DNA from 4 places in the Rhodococcus sp. P4_E4 genome. Region 1 is predicted to be linked to each of the others. Evidence: riboswitches for the same ligand, from Rfam matches in the RefSeq annotation. Region 1 holds a riboswitch; each other region holds the start of a gene.

Evidence for each region. A riboswitch is a leader RNA that binds a small molecule or an ion and turns the genes downstream of it on or off. The one in region 1 is predicted to bind S-adenosylmethionine.
Region 2: it holds a riboswitch for S-adenosylmethionine, as region 1 does, so the genes downstream of both, AC1DVN_RS03470 (bifunctional o-acetylhomoserine/o-acetylserine sulfhydrylase) here and AC1DVN_RS00945 (LLM class flavin-dependent oxidoreductase) in region 1, are expected to answer to the same signal.
Region 3: it holds a riboswitch for S-adenosylmethionine, as region 1 does, so the genes downstream of both, AC1DVN_RS26370 (LLM class flavin-dependent oxidoreductase) here and AC1DVN_RS00945 (LLM class flavin-dependent oxidoreductase) in region 1, are expected to answer to the same signal.
Region 4: it holds a riboswitch for S-adenosylmethionine, as region 1 does, so the genes downstream of both, AC1DVN_RS16875 (putative leader peptide) here and AC1DVN_RS00945 (LLM class flavin-dependent oxidoreductase) in region 1, are expected to answer to the same signal.

What each region holds. Positions count from the first base shown of each region.
Region 1 covers NZ_JBFUJB010000001.1:204,948-209,408, forward strand. The annotation lists gene AC1DVN_RS00940 (NtaA/DmoA family FMN-dependent monooxygenase) at 1-753, opposite strand, end outside; gene AC1DVN_RS00945 (LLM class flavin-dependent oxidoreductase) at 783-1,862, opposite strand; SAM riboswitch class I at 1,867-1,962, opposite strand; gene AC1DVN_RS00950 (ABC transporter substrate-binding protein) at 2,142-3,770, opposite strand; tRNA gene AC1DVN_RS00955 (tRNA-Phe) at 4,012-4,088, opposite strand; tRNA gene AC1DVN_RS00960 (tRNA-Asp) at 4,159-4,232, opposite strand; tRNA gene AC1DVN_RS00965 (tRNA-Glu) at 4,368-4,440, opposite strand.
Region 2 covers NZ_JBFUJB010000002.1:109,157-113,617, reverse strand. The annotation lists gene metX (homoserine O-acetyltransferase MetX) at 1-1,033, opposite strand, end outside; gene AC1DVN_RS03470 (bifunctional o-acetylhomoserine/o-acetylserine sulfhydrylase) at 1,030-2,355, opposite strand; SAM riboswitch class IV at 2,499-2,639, opposite strand; gene AC1DVN_RS03465 (NADP-dependent isocitrate dehydrogenase) at 2,945-4,168, shown strand; gene AC1DVN_RS03460 (MFS transporter) at 4,298-4,461, shown strand, end outside.
Region 3 covers NZ_JBFUJB010000026.1:7,437-11,897, forward strand. The annotation lists gene AC1DVN_RS26360 (dicarboxylate/amino acid:cation symporter) at 1-1,347, opposite strand, end outside; gene AC1DVN_RS26365 (phosphodiesterase) at 1,687-2,592, shown strand; SAM riboswitch class IV at 2,671-2,784, shown strand; gene AC1DVN_RS26370 (LLM class flavin-dependent oxidoreductase) at 2,767-4,113, shown strand; gene AC1DVN_RS26375 (NtaA/DmoA family FMN-dependent monooxygenase) at 4,134-4,461, shown strand, end outside.
Region 4 covers NZ_JBFUJB010000015.1:30,928-35,388, forward strand. The annotation lists gene AC1DVN_RS16860 (ABC transporter substrate-binding protein) at 1-527, shown strand, start outside; gene AC1DVN_RS16865 (FAD-dependent oxidoreductase) at 538-1,647, shown strand; gene AC1DVN_RS16870 (GNAT family N-acetyltransferase) at 1,656-2,246, shown strand; SAM riboswitch class I at 2,264-2,358, shown strand; gene AC1DVN_RS16875 (putative leader peptide) at 2,367-2,456, shown strand; gene AC1DVN_RS16880 (ABC transporter substrate-binding protein) at 2,594-4,231, shown strand; gene AC1DVN_RS16885 (ABC transporter permease) at 4,234-4,461, shown strand, end outside.

The sequences.
Region 1 (4,461 bases):
GAAATGCGTCCCGTGTCGCGAGAAGATGACGTCGGCGTGCGTCGCCGCGAAATCGCGTCCAGTCGGCGAATCGCCCGCTTGAAAGATGACCGGATGTCCCTGTCTGCTGCGGGGAAGCGTCGGCGTCACGGTGATGTCGAACTGCGAAGTCTGGCGGCGTACGTCGCTCACGGCTCCCGGAGTCGACCAGTTCTCGGACGTGCGAGAGTCCGAGATCGCGTCGTCGGCCCACGAATCCCACAGTGCCCGCGCGGTTTCGATGAACTGCCCGGCACGCTCGTAGCGCAGGGCGTGGTCGAGGAAACCACCGCGACGGAAATTCTCTCCCGTCCAAGCGTTGTCGGTGGTCACCGCGTTCCAGCCGGCCCGTCCGTCGGAAAGTAGATCGAGGCCGGAGAGTCGACGGGCGAGGTCGGCCGGTTCGTTGTATGTGGTGTTCTGTGTCGCGACCAACCCGATCTTGTCGGTGATACCGGCGAGGGCGGCCAACTGTGCAATAGCGTCGGGGCGGCCGGCGATATCCAGATCGAGAATCTTGCCGTTCTGCTCGCGAAGGCGAAGGCCCTCACCGAGGAAGAAGGCGTCGAACAGACCTCGCTCGGCGGTGAGTACCAAGCGCCGAAACGTCTCGAAGTCGATCTGGGATCCGCTCGAGGAATCGGACCAGATGGTGGTGTGGTTGACCCCTTGGAAGAAGACGCCGAAGTGAACGTGAGCGTCGGGTCGAGGTACGGCGGAGCGTGATGCAGTCATAGCCGAAATGTCCTTAGTGCGAAGTCAAGTCAGGAGGAGTGGACGAATCGATTTGCGGGCCGCTGCAGGCCGAGGTTGCCCCTCAGAGTCGATCCCGGAACCGGGCGTCGCGTCAACCCGGACTTCGACAGCGCCGGAAGAACGAATTTGGCCAGCACCGGAAGGTCCTCGTCGATCACGAGAGCGTGGAAATGAACACCGTCGAGGTGTCCGGCCAATTCCTTCAGAACCACGGCCGCTTCCCCCGGATCTGCAGCCAGGAGCAGTCGGCCAGTGACGACGGCATTCCCGTGCGAGTTCAGCTCGATCAACCGCTGCGCCGCAGACAGATTCGGCGTATCGAATGCCGCATCGACCTCGGCGACCACCAATGACGCGCCCTCATCGCGCGCCTTGGCAGCCGACTGTGCAATGGCCTCCACCGAATCACCGGAAACGAGAACAACATCGGCCTGGTGTGGTTCGATGTCGCCGTAGCGGCCGAACACCACCAACTGGCCTTGCGGCGGCCGCGGAACGATTGACGGCCCCTTCACCGAGAAGGTGTCGCCCTCGAAATTGACGTAATGCAGACGATCACGCTCGAGGAAACGCCCACTGAGATAGTCACGGACGACGGCGTCGTCCTCCCACGAATCCCAGAGATCTGTCACGACGGTAACCGAATCCCGCTGCTCCTGCTGACGCGCCGATTCCGTCGTTACCGGAGCCCTCCCCCACGCCCTCGCCGCGGCATCGTCTTCGACCGGAACAGCAAGCCAGCCGCCACGCCCACGCGAGGAGTAGTCCAATGTCGCCAATTGCGAAGAGGTGTGGAACGGTTCGGCGTACGTGGTCCCGACGACGGGGACCAGTCCGATCGTGCTGGTCGTCGCCGCCACGTATGACGCCCTGGAGACGGCATCGATGCGGCCGACAACGTCACCACTCGGAGGGAGGATGGAATCGTCGAACGTCGCGAAGGTGAAGCCCGCATTCTCGGCAGCCGCGACGCGATCGCGCACGGCCTTACCCGTGAGCAACTGATCCGGGCGATGTGAGCTTCGGCGCCAGGCAGCGGGGTGAGTGCCCTCGCCGTCCAGTTCGATACCCACGGCAAATACAGTCATGCGTCCTCCATCGGTCCTGGCGGTAGCACCCACACTGCGCAAACGAAGCGGGTTGCTGCGGCATCATCGAGCCAGGTCTCTCAGCCACTCTGGATGGTGGATGCAATCTATGCGGGCGACGCTAAACAAGTCAAATCACGATCGGCGAATCATATTGACCAACAACATATTTCAATTCAATCATCCTGATCGAAAGGGTTGCGCAACGCTAGCCGACGTAGACACCAAAGAGCCCCGCCCGACTCGCGTCGGACGGGGCTCTCGGTGTGCGCTGGAACGCTACTTCGCGCCCATCCATGCCTGATCGAACAGCATGATGCCGGTTGCAGTCGGAACCACACCGTGCACGTTCTTCTGCCAAGCCCAGAACGACGTGAGCCCGCCGATCGGCGCCGACGGAACCGTCTCGTTCCACAGCGTCTGAATCTTGCCGATGATCGCCAGGGTCGACGAATTATCCTTGGCTTGTTGTAGATCTGCGATCAGCTGATCCATCGCCGGGTTCGCATATCCAGCAGTATTCGCCATCGAGGTGCTGTTGGTCGTGGAGAACAATCCGAGATCGAGAATCGACTCGTACATTCCGATGCCCGCGTGCGCCAGGTCGAAATCGTGCTTGACGTAGACGTTCTGCACGATGTCGCCGGCGTTGTTGGCCAAGATCAAGTTCACCTCGAACCCGACGGCCTGCAACAGTGACTGCACGGCGAGGCCGATCGCGTGGTCCTTGGGCTCACTGAGCACGACGTAGTCGAGCGCGCCGTCGTATCCGTCTGCCTTCGCCTGATTCAGAAGCTCCTTGGCCTTTTCGGGGTCGTAGGCAATACCCGGTGTGTCTACGTGCCATTGCGACGTCGGACCGAACAACTCCGAGCCAGGCAGTCCCTCACCGTTTTCCACGCGCTGATCGATCAACGTGGTGTCCAGCGCGTAGCCGATAGCCTGGCGAACGCGAACATCCGAGCCCGGTCGGCCTTCACGATTGTTGACAATCTCGGCACTACCGGCGTTGAGCACGTCGATGTAGCCGGGGTAACCAGCGGACTTGGCGGAATTGATCGCCGAAGTAAGGCCGCGAATGTAGGCAACATCGAGCTGACCACTGTTCAATGATTCGAGATTGGCCTGCGGACCGTTGAGTGCAACCATCCGCAGTTTGTCCAGCTTGGGAGCGCCGCCGTAGTAGGACGGGTTGGCCTTGAAGATTCGCTCGACGCTCGGCGTGAAGAGATCTTCGGTAAAGGGTCCGGCACCCACCGCGGTGAACTTGTCGCCTTGCTGCGAACTCGGGGCGACGATCATCCCGTGCCCGAGAGCGAGCATCGACGGAAAGCGCATCCACGGCGTCTTCAGCTTGAAGTCGACCGTCGTGGGACCGCTTGCCTGCGCCGATTCCACCGAAGCCAGCCACAACTCGGCGCCATTGCCCTTGCCCGCGTTGTACCGATCGATGCTTGCAATCACGGCGTTGGCGTCGAGCGCGGAACCGTCGCTGAACTTCACACCGTCGCGAAGTTTCAACGTCCACGTGCTTCCGTCGTCGCTGGTATCGAGCGATTCAGCCAACTTGGGCTCGAACTCGCCGCTCGCAGTGTCGTAACTCATCAGGACGTCGTACACCGCAGCGAAGGCCTCACCGCCGGAACCGCCGCGCGCTGCCGTCTTGGTCGGGTCGAGTGAGGGAACGAGCACCTGCACGCCGTACGTCATGGTCCCGCCGGCGACCGCGTCGCCCGGGTCCGGTTGCTCGTTGACCATGCCGGTCACGACGTCCCCCGACGTGTTCGTCGTATCGGTCCCGCTGTCGTCACCGTTGCTCGCGCAGCCCACCAACAGAACCCCGGTACCGAGCAACGCGACGGCGACCCGGCTGACTTTCCCGATGCGCCAAGATCTCGAGTGCGACACGGAGATTCCACCTCACTTCCAGTAGACGCAGCCACGGATCGGCCGCAATCGGCTAATAGTGATGTCCTCCGTGGAGTGACGCCCAGCACGTTCCCGGTGACCGGAAATATTCACGGAGACAAAGGATGCGCACAACTGAGATGATCGGGCCGAGTGGTTGACGGCGACTGACATCCGAACACGAAAAAGCTCCAACCTTATGTTCGAAGAACATGAGATTGGAGCTTGTCGATAAGAATTATGGTGGCCAGGGCCGGGATCGAACCGGCGACCTTCCGCTTTTCAGGCGGACGCTCGTACCAACTGAGCTACCTGGCCGGACGGCACCCGAACCGAATGCCTATCGCATTGCTTTGTTCTCAACCAATTGATTGAGAACAAAGCTTTGCGACCCTGACGGGACTCGAACCCGCGACCTCCGCCGTGACAGGGCGGCGCGCTAACCAACTGCGCCACAGGGCCTTGCTTTTTCCTTGCTGTGAAACCGTACTACATCTTCGAGCCGCTCCCAAACCACTGTCCTGGCCTGGCATTTGTGCATCTCAAAGCGTGTCGTGCGGGTCAAACCATACTGCATCGTTTCGCTTTCGCAAAACGTACCCCCTACGGGATTCGAACCCGCGCTACCGCCTTGAAAGGGCGGCGTCCTAGGCCGCTAGACGAAGGGGGCCCGCCGGATCTCTCCGAACTA
Region 2 (4,461 bases), on a different contig from region 1:
CGAGGCCCGTGCACGTCGAAATGCCGTCCGCGATCTCCTCCTGCAAACGAAGGGGATACAGCCGATCCGAGTCCACGCCGCCCACGACGACCGGCGCCGTGATCGATGCCAACGCCGCTGCAACGCCGCCGCGTCCACGACCGATGTCGTGCCGGTTCATGGCCTCGGTCAGGAGGACGTACGTGCTCGGGTCGAAGCGGTCGACCAGCTTGTCTGCCTGATGTTCCAGGTAACTCTGGACGGCGTATCGTCCACCGTTCCAAGGATTTTCGTCGTTCTGGGCGGAGTTCTCGAAGCGCGCATCGAGTTCGGACTCGGTGCGGTACGTCAGGTGCGCGATGCGACGGGCGATCCCGAGTCCGGCGCGAGGTGCCCGCCCCGTTCCGTGGTAGTCACCGCCCTGCCAATCCGGATCGGAGACGATGGCAGCGATCTGCGTCGTCTGGGTGCCGATCTGATCTGCAGTGGCCCGTGAACCGGTTGCGAGAACCAACGCGGAGCGAATGCTGTCCGGGTAGGAAACTGCCCATTCAAGGGTGCGCATCCCGCCCATGGATCCGCCGACTACCGAGGCCAACTGGTCGATCCCGAGGAGATCGACGAGCTTCTTCTCCGCCGCGATCTGATCCCGGATGGAGATCTCCGGGAACCTGCTGCCCCACGGCTTGCCGTCGTCGGCCAGCGAACTAGGACCGGTCGTGCCGCGACAACCACCGAGGACATTTGTTGCGATGACGCACCATTCGCCGGTGTCGATCGGTTCGCCCGGCCCAACCATCCCGTTCCACCAGCCGGGGGAGGGCTGATTTGCGGAGATCGGTCCGGTGACGTGTGAGTCTCCGGTCAGTGCGTGCTCGACGAGTACGACGTTGTCGCGGTTCGGGGACAGCTCACCCCACCGCTGAACGGCGAGCGAAACCGAGGGGAGTACCGCGCCGCTCTCGAGTTCCAGGGCGCCGATGTCGACGAACCCCACCTGGCCGTCGGGCGGGGGAAGGAGGTCGATCCTGGGCTCCAATTCGTTCACGGTCACGAGTTTGCCACCGCAGCCAGGCCGACGGTGATATCGGCGAGGATGTCGTCGATTCCTTCGATACCGACCGCGAGGCGGACGAGTCCGGGCGTGACACCGGAGGCGAACTGCTCTTCGGGGGTGAGCTGCGAGTGTGTCGTCGAGGCGGGGTGGATGACGAGTGAGCGAACGTCACCGATGTTGGCGACGTGGCTGTGCAGCGTCAGGGCGTTGACGAACGTCTTGCCCGCATCGATACCTCCGGGCAGCTCGAAGGTGACGATGGCGCCGGTTCCCTTGGGTGTCAGCTGCTTTCCGCGTTCGAACCATGGCGAGGTGGGGAGTCCCGCGTAGGAAACGGAGGCCACCTCGCCGTGGCCGTCGAGGAATTCGGCGACCTTCTGGGCATTGGACACGTGGCGCTCGATGCGCAGGCTCAAGGTTTCGATGCCCTGCGCGATGAGGAACGCGTTGAACGGCGCCACGGCGGAGCCGAGATCGCGCAGCAGTTGGACGCGCGCCTTGAGTGCAAATGCCGGCGCGCCGAGGTCTGCGAAGGTGACGCCGTGATAGCTGGGATCAGGCGTCGTGAAGTTCGTGTGGCGACCCTGCGTCCAGTCGAAGGTGCCGCCGTCGACGATCACGCCGGCGATCGCGGTGCCGTGTCCGCCAAGGTATTTGGTGGCGGAGTGAACGACGATGTCGGCGCCGTGTTCGAGTGGGCGGAGCAGGTACGGCGTCGCGACTGTGTTGTCCACGATCAACGGAAGACCGTTCTCGTGGGCCAGCGACGAGATGCCGGGGAGGTCGAGGATGTGGTTCTTGGGATTAGCGATCGTCTCGCCGTAGAACGCCTTCGTGTTCGGGCGAATGGCTTCGCGCCACTGCTCGAGATCGTCGGGATCCTCGACGAAGGTGACTTCGATGCCCAGCTTGCGAAGGGTGTAATGCAAGAGGTTGTACGTGCCGCCGTACAGGTACGGGCTCGAGACGATGTGGTCGCCGGCTTCGGCAATGTTGAGGATCGCGATGGTTTCGGCAGCCTGACCCGAGGAGAGGAGGAGTGCGGCGACTCCGCCTTCGAGGGCGGCGATGCGCTGCTCGACGGCGTCCTGTGTGGGATTCATGATCCGCGTGTAGATGTTGCCAGGCTCGGCGAGGCCGAACAGTGCCGCAGCGTGATCGGTGCTGTCGAAAACGTAGCTGGTGGTCTGGTAGATCGGCAGAGCGCGCGCATTGGTGGCGGTGTCCGCTGTCTGCCCGGCGTGCACCTGCTTGGTCTCGAACGACCAGTTCGCGGTCGGATCAGAAGTTGCTGCGCCGTCGGCTGTGTTGTCGGTCATGATTTGTTCACTCCAGTGGTCTGACGGATAGATGTCGGACGGGGGCGAAGGATCGCCGCCCCGTGCTGGGGTCTATCTACAAGTGCGACACATACTGAGTTACCTCCGTGGGGCTCGGCCCGGTCTGGGGTCCGTCCCTGTCGGACCCGCGCTTGTCACCCGAATTGCGGTGGAACTGCGTGAGCAGATCCACGTCGGGAAACCTGGTCATCACCCGGGGCACCCCACCGCGGTTGGAGGGTTGCCGTCCAGCGAGCCGGGGCTTGACGCTGGCACTCATGACCAAGTCGGATTCTACCGGGAAGTGAGCGCAGTCCTGACGCGGGGCGAATTGTGAGCCGCAACCGCACGCGAGACAGAGCGACGCAGCCCACTAGCAGGCAAAAGTTACTCGCGAGTAGAGACCGATGGGTGGACCTGCCGGTTGCGGCCTCACGGGTTAGCAGTACGCTTGTCTTGTTTGGGACTCATCTCCCGAGATCAGTCCACACCGTCTAGGTTTGATAATCGAACCGTTCGCGGACCCACTCACAAAGTGTGACCGCAACCGTGTAACCAGGGAAACTTCCTAGGAGGACGCGAAGCACCCATGTCCAAAATCAAGGTTGAGGGCACCGTCGTCGAACTCGACGGCGATGAGATGACGCGCATTATCTGGCAGTTCATCAAAGACAAGTTGATCCATCCGTATCTCGATGTGAACCTCGAGTACTACGACCTCGGTATCGAGTACCGCGACGAGACCGACGACCAGGTCACCATCGACGCAGCGCACGCGATCCAGAAGCACGGCGTCGGCGTCAAATGCGCCACGATCACGCCGGACGAGGCACGTGTCGAGGAATTCGGTCTCAAGAAGATGTGGCGTTCCCCGAACGGAACGATCCGCAACATTCTCGGCGGCACGATCTTCCGCGCACCGATCATCATCTCCAACGTTCCGCGACTCGTTCCGGGCTGGACCAAGCCGATCATCATCGGCCGTCACGCATTCGGCGACCAGTACCGCGCCACAGACTTCAAGGTCCCCGGCCCCGGCAAGGTGATGATCACCTACACGCCTGAGGACGGCAGCGCACCGATCGAGCACGAACTGGTCAACTTCCCCGAAGAGGGCGGCGTCGTCCAGGGGCAGTACAACTTCACCACGTCCATCCGTGACTTCGCTCGCGCGTCGCTCACCTACGGACTGCAGCAGAACTACCCGGTGTACCTGTCCACCAAGAACACCATTCTCAAGGCGTACGACGGTGCCTTCAAGGACATCTTCCAGCACGTCTACGAGACCGAGTTCAAGGCTGAGTTCGATGCCGCAGGTCTGACCTACGAGCACCGCCTCATCGACGACATGGTCGCTTCCGCACTCAAGTGGGAGGGTGGATACGTCTGGGCATGCAAGAACTACGACGGCGACGTCCAGTCCGACACCGTGGCCCAGGGCTTCGGCTCGCTCGGCCTCATGACGTCGGTTCTGCTGACACCGGACGGAAGGACCTGTGAGGCAGAGGCTGCTCACGGCACCGTGACGCGTCACTACCGTCAGCACCAGCAGGGCAAGCCCACCTCGACCAACCCGATCGCGTCCATCTTCGCGTGGACCCGCGGACTCGAGCATCGTGGCAAGCTCGACAGCACCCCTGAGGTCATCGGCTTCGCGCAGGCGCTCGAAGACGTTGTCATCAAGACCGTCGAAAGCGGCCAGATGACCAAGGACCTCTCGATGCTGGTCGGCGGCGATCAGGGCTACCTGACCACCGAGGAGTTCCTCGGTGCACTCGACGTGAACCTGCAGAAGGCCATGGCCGCGAAGTAGATTCACTGTTTCACCTTCTGATGGGACGTCCGGGAAACCGGGCGTCCCATTTGTGTTCGCGGTCTCACGTGAGTGAACTCACCCGCTCTCACTTGGAAGTTCAACCAGGTGTGAGACCACAATTGATCAGTGACTTCGTCTACCCTCTCCCGTTCTGACACCTCGACACCCGGGGTTCGTTCCGCCAGAGGTCCGGCGATGCTCGCTCTTGCCCTCGGCGGTTTCGGTATCGGCACAACCGAGTTCGTCGCCATGGGATTGCTCCCGGAAATGGCATCCGGGCTCGGCGTCTC
Region 3 (4,461 bases), on a different contig from region 1:
CGGTAAGGGTGAAACCTGGGGTGAAAAGCAGCGTCCCCGCACCGTGTTGCTCGGGTGTGCGACGATGACCGGAACCAGAGCCTGGCCGGTGACGTTGACTGCGGTACGGCCCATGTCGACGATCGGTTCGACTGCGAGGAGCAGTCCGACGCCGGCCAGGGGAAGACCCAGGGTGGAGAGTGTGAGTGTGAGCATGACTGTCGCACCCGTAGTTCCGGCCGTTGCTGCCGAGCCGATGACCGAAACGACGACGATCAGCAGGTAATCGGTGAAGGTCAGCGGAACGTCGTAGAAGCCGGCGACGAAGATTGCCGCGATCGCGGGATAGATTGCGGCGCAACCGTCCATCTTCGTGGTGGCACCGAGCGGAACGGCGAACGAGGCGTACTCACGCGGAACACCGAGGTTGCGTTCGGTGACGCGTTCGGTCAGCGGCAGGGTGCCGATCGACGAGCGCGAGACGAATCCGAGCTGAGTTGCGGGCCAGACACCGGAGAAGAAGCTTCGAACCGAGAGACCGTGTGCGGCAATCAGGATGGGGTAGACCACGAAGAAGACAATGGCCAGACCGATGTAGATGGCTGCGGTGAAGACGCCCAGCGAGCCGATCGCATCCCAGCCGTAGGTGGCGACAGCGTTGGCGATCAGCGCGGCGGTGCCGATCGGGGCGAGGCGGATGATCCACCACAGGACCTTCTGGACGATCGCGAGCAGCGAAGCGTTGAACTCGAGGAACGGCGCAGCCTTGGGACCGATCTTGAGTGCAGCAATGCCGATTGCGCCGGCGATGACGAGCAGCTGCAGGACGTTGAAGCTCAGCGATGTAGTCGCCACGCCTTCGGCGACGGAAGTCTTTGCACCCAACCCCAGGAAGTTGTTCGGAACCAGTCCGGTGATGAACGCCCACCAGGAGCCGGAGCTCTTGGGTTCCTTCGCTGCTTCGGCGGCGACGTCGGTCCGTGAACCGGGATCGGTGATCAGGCCGACGACGATGCCGATGATCACAGCAATGAAAGCGGTGATCGCGAACCAGAGCAAGGTCTGCACGGCCAGGCGAGCTGCATTGGCGACCTGGCGCAGGTTGGCGATGGAGCTGACAATGGCGGTGAACACCAGCGGGATCACCGCAACGGTGAGCAGCTTGACGTAACTCGAACCGATGGTCTGTACGGTGCCGACCAACCAGTTGACGTTGCCGTCGGCTGCATCAGGCATTGCCCGGGCGACGAGACCGATGATGACACCGAGTACGAGACCGGCGACGATCTGCGGTCCGAATGCCGTCGCCCAGGACGGAAAACGGGACGTGGACTTTTCCGGCACGCCGGTGGAGGTGGAGCTGGGCATGACTATGCCTTTCGAAAATCAAGGGAGCGAAACGCAGCGCGGCACCAGAGGCCGGGCAGATTCGAAGAAATGTTTCCTGGTACGCGTCAGGTCAGAGCGAGCGCGTACACATTGCGCTCGCCTGCAGGCGAAGGTCGACGTAACGCCGACTGGTCAGGAACAACACTGTCCACACACTACTCGCAGCTTCAACTACTCGATCCCGAGGGTCGCCGCGGGAGTTCGCTTCGTGTTCGTCGGGCGTGCCCCGATCAGTCACTGTTGGTCGGTTGACTAGTCTCGACGATCAGTAGGTGCCGCACCGGCGCCTAAGCGTCGGCAAGCGGAAGCGAGAGACCGATGAGCGTTCGGAATGCCGAGTACCCGCGTCCGAAGCATTTCCTGGTGCACCTCAGTGACACGCATCTGGTGGCTCAGGGGGAGTTGTACGACGCCGTGGATGCGTCGACGAGATTGCGGGAAGTGCTCAGCGGGATCGTGGCCTCGGGCGCACGCCCGGATGCACTGATATTCACCGGCGACCTGACCGACCAGGGACACCCCGACGCATACGCGGAATTGAAAGCCATCGTGGAACCCGTGGCGGCCGAGATCGATGCGCAGGTCATCTGGGCGATGGGCAACCACGACGACCGCTCTACTTTCAGGTCTCTGCTGTTGGGCGAGGACGCCACCGATCATCCCGTCGACAACGTCTACGACCTTGACGGACTGCGGGTGATCACCCTGGATTCGTCGGTTCCCGGTCACCACTACGGTGAGATCTCGGATCGTCAATTGGATTGGCTACGCTCAGAATTGGCGGCGCCCGCGCCCGACGGAACAATTCTGGCGCTGCATCATCCGCCGGTTCCGTGCATTCAGGATCTCGCGGTTCTGGTGGAGTTGCGCGATCAGTCCCGGTTGGCAAACGTCTTGCGTGGCAGCGACGTCCGGGCGATTCTTGCCGGGCACCTGCACTATTCGACGACGGCGACGTTCGCCGGCATTCCGGTGTCCGTGGCGTCGTCGACGTGTTACACCCAGGACTTGAACGTGGAAGTCGGTGGTCAGCGTGGTCGTGACGGGGCTCAGGGGTGCAACCTGGTGCACGTCTACGACGAGACAATTGTTCATTCGGTCGTTCCACTCGGCGCGCACGTGACGGTCGGTGAGCCTGTCGACGCGGCTGAGGGTGCCCGGAGGCTCAGTGCTGCCGGCATTCGAATCCTCGAGAGCGAAAAGGCGGCACGCTCGATCATCTGAGGTGGCAGGCGGTTTCCGGCACCCCCGCGCAGTTCTGGGCGATTGCCGGGCGGTCGCGTACTCACTACCGTCGAGGTAGGTGCAGAGCTCCAGCAACAAGGACCGGCTAGCTGGACGGCAACCCTTCATGCCGATGGGGTGCCCCGGAATCACACCTGGCGATACGCGCGGTGCGTGTCGCAAGCGGCAGTCGCCACGAGAACCGTCAGTCGGGTGCTGACGGTTTCTGCGGTCGGCACTGTGCGCTCCCGAGTAGTTCTCGAACAGGAGTATGCGCCGATGACCTCCACCCCCTCTTCTCATCTTGCTCCGTTGCATCTCGCCGTAGCGCTGGACGGTGCCGGTTGGCACCCAGCGGCCTGGCGAGAGCCGCACTCGCGCCCGAGTGAGCTGTTCAGCGCGTCGTATTGGACTGACGTGGTGACGACCGCCGAGCGTGGTCTGCTCGATTTCGTCACCATCGAGGACAGTCTCTCGGTGCCGGCCAACCCACTCGAGCCCGTCGACGACGCGGTTGATCGGGTGCGTGCTCGGCTCGACGCACATCTCGTGGCCGCCCGACTGGCACCGATCACGAGCAACATCGGCTTGATCCCGACCATCACCACCATTCACACCGAGCCGTTCCACGTGTCCAAAGCCGTTGCCACGCTTGATTACACCTCGCGCGGTCGCGCCGGATGGCAGGTGAAGGTTTCGGCGTCGGAATCCGAGGCAGCACAGTTCGGGCGTCGCGACATCCCCGCGCTCACCGATGCCGACCGTCAGTCGATCGTTTCAGGCGTCCTCCCGGACTTCGTGCGCGACCTGTTCGACGAAGCTGCGGAGGCGGCTGACGTAATCCGGCGACTCTGGGACAGCTGGGAGGACGGCGCCGAGATCCGCGACGTGGAGCAGCGCCGGTTCATCGACCGAGACAAGTTGCACTACATCGACTTCGAGGGAAAGTACCTCTCGGTCCGTGGACCGTCGGTGACTCCGCGCCCGCCGCAGGGGCATCCCGTCGTTACCGCGTTGGCACATCAGCGGGTCGCGTACGAGCTGGCGGCGCGGACGGCCGATCTGGTGTTCGTGACGCCGTTCGACGACGAGCAGGTCACGGCAATCCTGGGTGACGTGCGAGCAGCCGAAGAACACGTGCAGCGCACCGGCGAACCTCTTCGGGTCTTCACCGACATCGTCGTCTTCTTCGATACGCCGGAAGAAACCGGAAAGGAACGGCTCGCTCGTCTCGACGCGCAGGCCGGCACCGAATACCGTTCGGACGCGCTGACCTTCACCGGCTCTGCTGCGGAGTTGGCGGATCTCCTGCTCCGGTGGCAGCAGTTGGGAATCGACGGCTTCCGGTTGCGGCCGGGCGTCCTCGTGGACGACCTCGACGCCATCGCCGGTGAGCTGGTGCCTGAATTGCAGCGACGCAACGTATTCCGCACCGAATATCCGCAGACGAATCTTCGCGGACTCCTTGGTCTACCCATCGACGTTCCCAACCGCTACGCCGCCGGCACTCCGGCCGCCTGACAGACGAGGAATAGATTTTCATGAGTTCTCAGAAGCGTAAGCAGGTCATCCTGGGTGCCTACCTCGGCGGCGTCAACCATCACACTGCATGGTGGGATCCGCAGGCGGGCAGCCAGATAGAGTTCGATTCTTTCGAGCACACCGCTCGAACCGCCGAGCGTGGGAAGTTCGACTTCTTCTTCCTCGCCGAAGGCCTCGCCCTTCGTGAGCGTGCGGGACAGATTTTCGACCAAGACATCATCGGTAGGCCAGACACCTTCACGGTCCTTGCGTCGTTGGCGGCAGTAACCGAACACCTCGGATTGGCCGGCACCATCAACGCCACGTTCAACGAGCCTTACGAACTGG
Region 4 (4,461 bases), on a different contig from region 1:
AGAAGTACGACTTCGCCACCTACCGACTCGACACCCTGGCCTTCGAAGCCAAGAAGGGCTCCGGGATCTCCATCAAGGAACCCAAGGATGTCGCAGGCAAGAAGATCGCGGTAGGTTCCGGTACCAATCAGGAAGCGCTGCTGGTCAAATGGAGTGAGCAGAACGTCGCGGCCGGCCTGGCCCCCACCGACATCTCCTACTACCAGAACACCACCGACTACTACCTGCCGCTGCAGTCCGGCCGGATCGACGCCTACTTCGGACCGAACCCGTCGTCGCAGTTCCATGCCAAGCAGTCGGGTGAAACCGAAGTTGTCGGTGAGTTCTCCGGTGCAGGCGACACGCTGCAAGGCCAGATCGCGGTTCTGGTGAAGAAGGACAACGGGTTGATCAAGGCAATCAACGACGCGATCAACCACACGATCGAGAACGGCACGTACCAGCAGATCCTCGAGCGCTGGAACATCACGAATGAAGCCGTCGACACGTCCCTGATCAACCCGCCCGGCCTTCCGAAGACCAAGTGAGCTCTCGTCCATGAGTGAGATTCTCGATGCGATCGTCATCGGTGGAGGACTCGTCGGGTCCTCCACCGCCTGGCGGCTCGCGGCGCGCGGACGTAGCGTCGTTCAGCTGGAACAGTTCGGGCCGGGGCACAAGCACGGTGCGTCGCACGGTACTTCGCGCATCTACCGTCAGGCGTACGACAATCACCTGTACACCGGGTTGGCGGCCGACGCGCTGCCGCTGTGGCGGGAGTTGGAGACCACGACGGACATCGGGTTCCTGGAACTCACCGGTGCCGTTGATCACGGCCTGCCGCAGGCAGTGCAGTCCAAGGCGAAGATACTTCTCGAGGCGGGCATCAAGGGCGAGATCCTCACCCCTGCCGAGGCGTCCGCCCGTTGGCCGGGGCTGCGATTCGACACCACGGTGCTCCATCATCCCGATGCAGGCCGGTTGCACGCGGACCGCGCCGTGACCGCTCTGAAGGCGGGAGCGGTGTTTGCCGGCGCCGAGGTCCGTCACGATGTTCGGGTGTTGGCACTCGCGCGGGCGTCCTACGGCGTGGACGTGGTGACGGACAGTGGAACGCTCGCAGCTCGTCAGGTAGTGATCGCGGCCGGTGCGTGGACTGCGGATCTGATCGAAGACAGCGGTCTCGGCTCCGAGATCGTACTGCCGACACTGCGCACGACACAGGAACAACCGGCACACTTCGCACCGCTCGATCCCGGAGTCGAGTGGCCGAGTTTCGTTCACCACACCGGCGCAGAATTGGAGACCGCGGGGATCTACGGGCTTGGTTCCGAGGACGGGATCAAGATCGGCGAACACGCGACCGGGCCGGTGGTGACTCCGCAGACCCGTGACTACACCCCTGGTGTCGACGGAGAGCAGCGATTGGTGGAGTACGCCGAGTCGTGGTTGCCCGGTGTCGATTCCACCCGTGTCGAGTCGCTCACCTGCCTGTACACGAGCACGCCGGACAGTAACTTCGTCATCGACCGAGTCGGAGCCGTCACGGTGGCGGCGGGGTTCTCGGGGCATGGGTTCAAGTTCGGTCCGGCCTTGGGTGAACTTGTGGCGGACCTCGTCGACGGAACCACCCTCGCTCCGGAAGTTTTCAGGCTGGGGGAGCGTTGACCAGATTCATGGAGGAAAGTGTTGTGGCACTGGAGCTCGGAACTCGACAGCTCGAGGGTGTCGGAGCGGTAGAGGTCTATTCGGTATCGCAGGACGATCCCTTGGCAGCTCCACTGATCGCGGAGTTGGCACTCGAATACAGTTCGCGTTACGGCGGGACTCGCGAAGCGATGCTCGAGGATCTCACGACGTATCCGGCAGAAGAATTTGCCTATCCGCAGGGTGCGCTTCTGGTGCTCACCCACGACGGTCTGCCGATCGCCGGTGGTGCGTTTCGTCAATTCGATTCCACCACTGCCGAACTGAAGAGAATCTGGACATCGGTCGACTATCGGAAGCGCGGCCTCGGCAAGGCCGTCGTTCGCGAGTTGGAACGAGAGATCGAACTTCGTGGATACAACCGGGTGTTTCTCACGACGGGTCCTCGGCAACCCGAGGCCGTCGCGCTGTATCTGTCCAGTGGATACACACCGCTTTACGACGCGTCACTCTCGCCCGAAGAGGTGGGCATCCACCCGTTCGAGAAACAACTTCGGGTCCTCGAAAATGTGACTCGAGCAGCAATTCCTACCGACCGGGTTGACAACACCCGGGTTTAACCTCGTACACTTGCGAACGACCATCCAGAGCGACCGAGAGACCTGGCTCATTGAAGTCGCAGCAACCCCCCGAGTGATCGGGTGCGGGTGCTACCGCCAGGACCGATGGAGGAACACGAAATGAAGGCAGTCGAAGGCGGTTTCGATACCGCCTGGTCGCGTCGTCACGTAGACCTGTGCCGCACCGCGGGATCTTTCTGTACCAACTGACCTCGGTCAGTCATTCACACTCAGGCGAGTCGTCGACAAGTCTGTTTTCTCTTCTCTCACAAGTGATTCGTGCTCGATCGCCTTTCTCGTCTCAGGCGACGGGTGCGCTCTTCGGCATGCCTCTTTAGGAGTTCTTGGTGTCTTCGCCCTCATTCGGTGCCCGCAAACGCGCGACCGTAATCGCCGGTATCGGTGCTGTCTCGGTTCTCGGCACCGTCCTCGCCGGCTGCAGCAGCGGGAGTGACAGTGCTGCCGACGCAGGCCCCGCCCAGTCCGGCGGAACCCTTCGCTACGGTCTGTCGCAGGCGCCGACGTGTGCCGATCCGGCCCAGGCCGGCAGTAACCAGACCGTGTATGTCACTCGGACCGTGGTGGATTCGCTGACCGATCAAAATCCCGACTCCGGAGAGATCACCCCGTGGCTCGCCAAGAGCTGGGAGATCAGCCCCGACGCCGCTAGCTTCACGTTCGTCCTTCGCGACGACGCCACCTTCAGTGACGGCACCCCGGTGACGGCGGATTCGGTGAAGAAGACCTTCGACTCGGTCAAGAATCTCGGACCGAACGCGTCGTTGGCGAAGAGTTACCTGTCCTCGTACACCGGTACCGACGTCGTAGATGCTCACACGGCGAAGATCAATTTCTCCGGACCCAATGTTCAGTTCCTGCAGGCAACTTCGACGCCACAGCTCGGAATCCTCGCCGATTCCACCACCGCGCTGGCATCCGAGCAGCGCTGCCCCGGTGCAGCGGTGATCGCCTCCGGACCGTTCGTGTACACCGACTGGCAGCAGGACAAGAGCGTCAAGATCGCCAAGCGTGCGGGATACAACTGGGCGTCGGACGCGGTCGCGCATCAGGGTGAGGCCTACCTCGACGGCGTCGACTTCACGGTGGTCCCCGAATCCGGTGTGCGGGCAGGCAGCGTGGCCTCCGGCCAGCTCGATGCGGTCAGCGATGCGCTTCCGCAGGATGCGCCGCAGATCGAGGGCGCAGGCGGACGAATCCTCACAAGGCCGAACCCGGGTGTGAGCTTCTTCTTCCAGCCAAACGTCAGTCGCGGCGTTCTCGCCGATCAGGCTGTTCGCCAGGCCATCATTCCCGCGATCAACCGCCAAGAACTCGTCGACACCGTTCTGGATCCGTCGTTCTTCCCGGCCACGAGCCCGTTGGCTCACACCACTCCGCTCTACAGCGACGAATCGAGTGTCGTGACGTACGACGCCGACAAGTCGGCGAAGCTTCTCGACGCGGCTGGTTGGAAGACCGGCAGCGACGGTATCCGCGAGAAGGACGGGCAGAAGCTCACTTTCAGCGTCACCTTCAGTCCGGTGTTCTCGGGTAACCAGGCCATCCTCGAGCTCGTACAGCAGCAGCTCAAGAAGGTCGGCGTCGACTTGCAGCTCAACCTGGTCTCGAACGGTGAATGGACCGAGAAGGGAGTATCGGGTGATTACGATTCGCTGTATTACAACAGCACTCGCGCGGACGCCGACATCCTGCGGGCATCGTTCAGCACAGAGGGCCGCAACCTGAACCGTCGCGGCGCAGATCCGGAGCTCGACAAGGTTCTCACAGACCAGCTTGCAGCCACGGACAACGGCCAACGCGGCGAACTGGTATCCACTGCACAGGAATTGATCCTCGACCGTGGACTCTCCATCCCCACCATCGAGCTCTCACAGGCCATCGGTGCCGGATCGAGTGTGCAGGACCTGAACTTCGAAGCCTCTTCACGCCTGCAGTTCTACGACGCATGGTTGTCGGGTAAGTAATCATGACTCGATACGTACTCACCCGACTGGGTCAGGCCGCAGTGGTCCTGTGGGCCGCCTTCACCATCTCGTTCGTGATTCTGTTCCTCCTGCCGAGTGATCCCGTCAGCATGGCTGCCGACTCGTCCGGTCAGGGTGTCGCAGTGGATCAGGCTGCGCTCGATCAGCTTCGGGCGCGGTACGGCTTGGACCAGTCGGTGTGGGTGCAGTACTGGACGTCGCTGACAAAT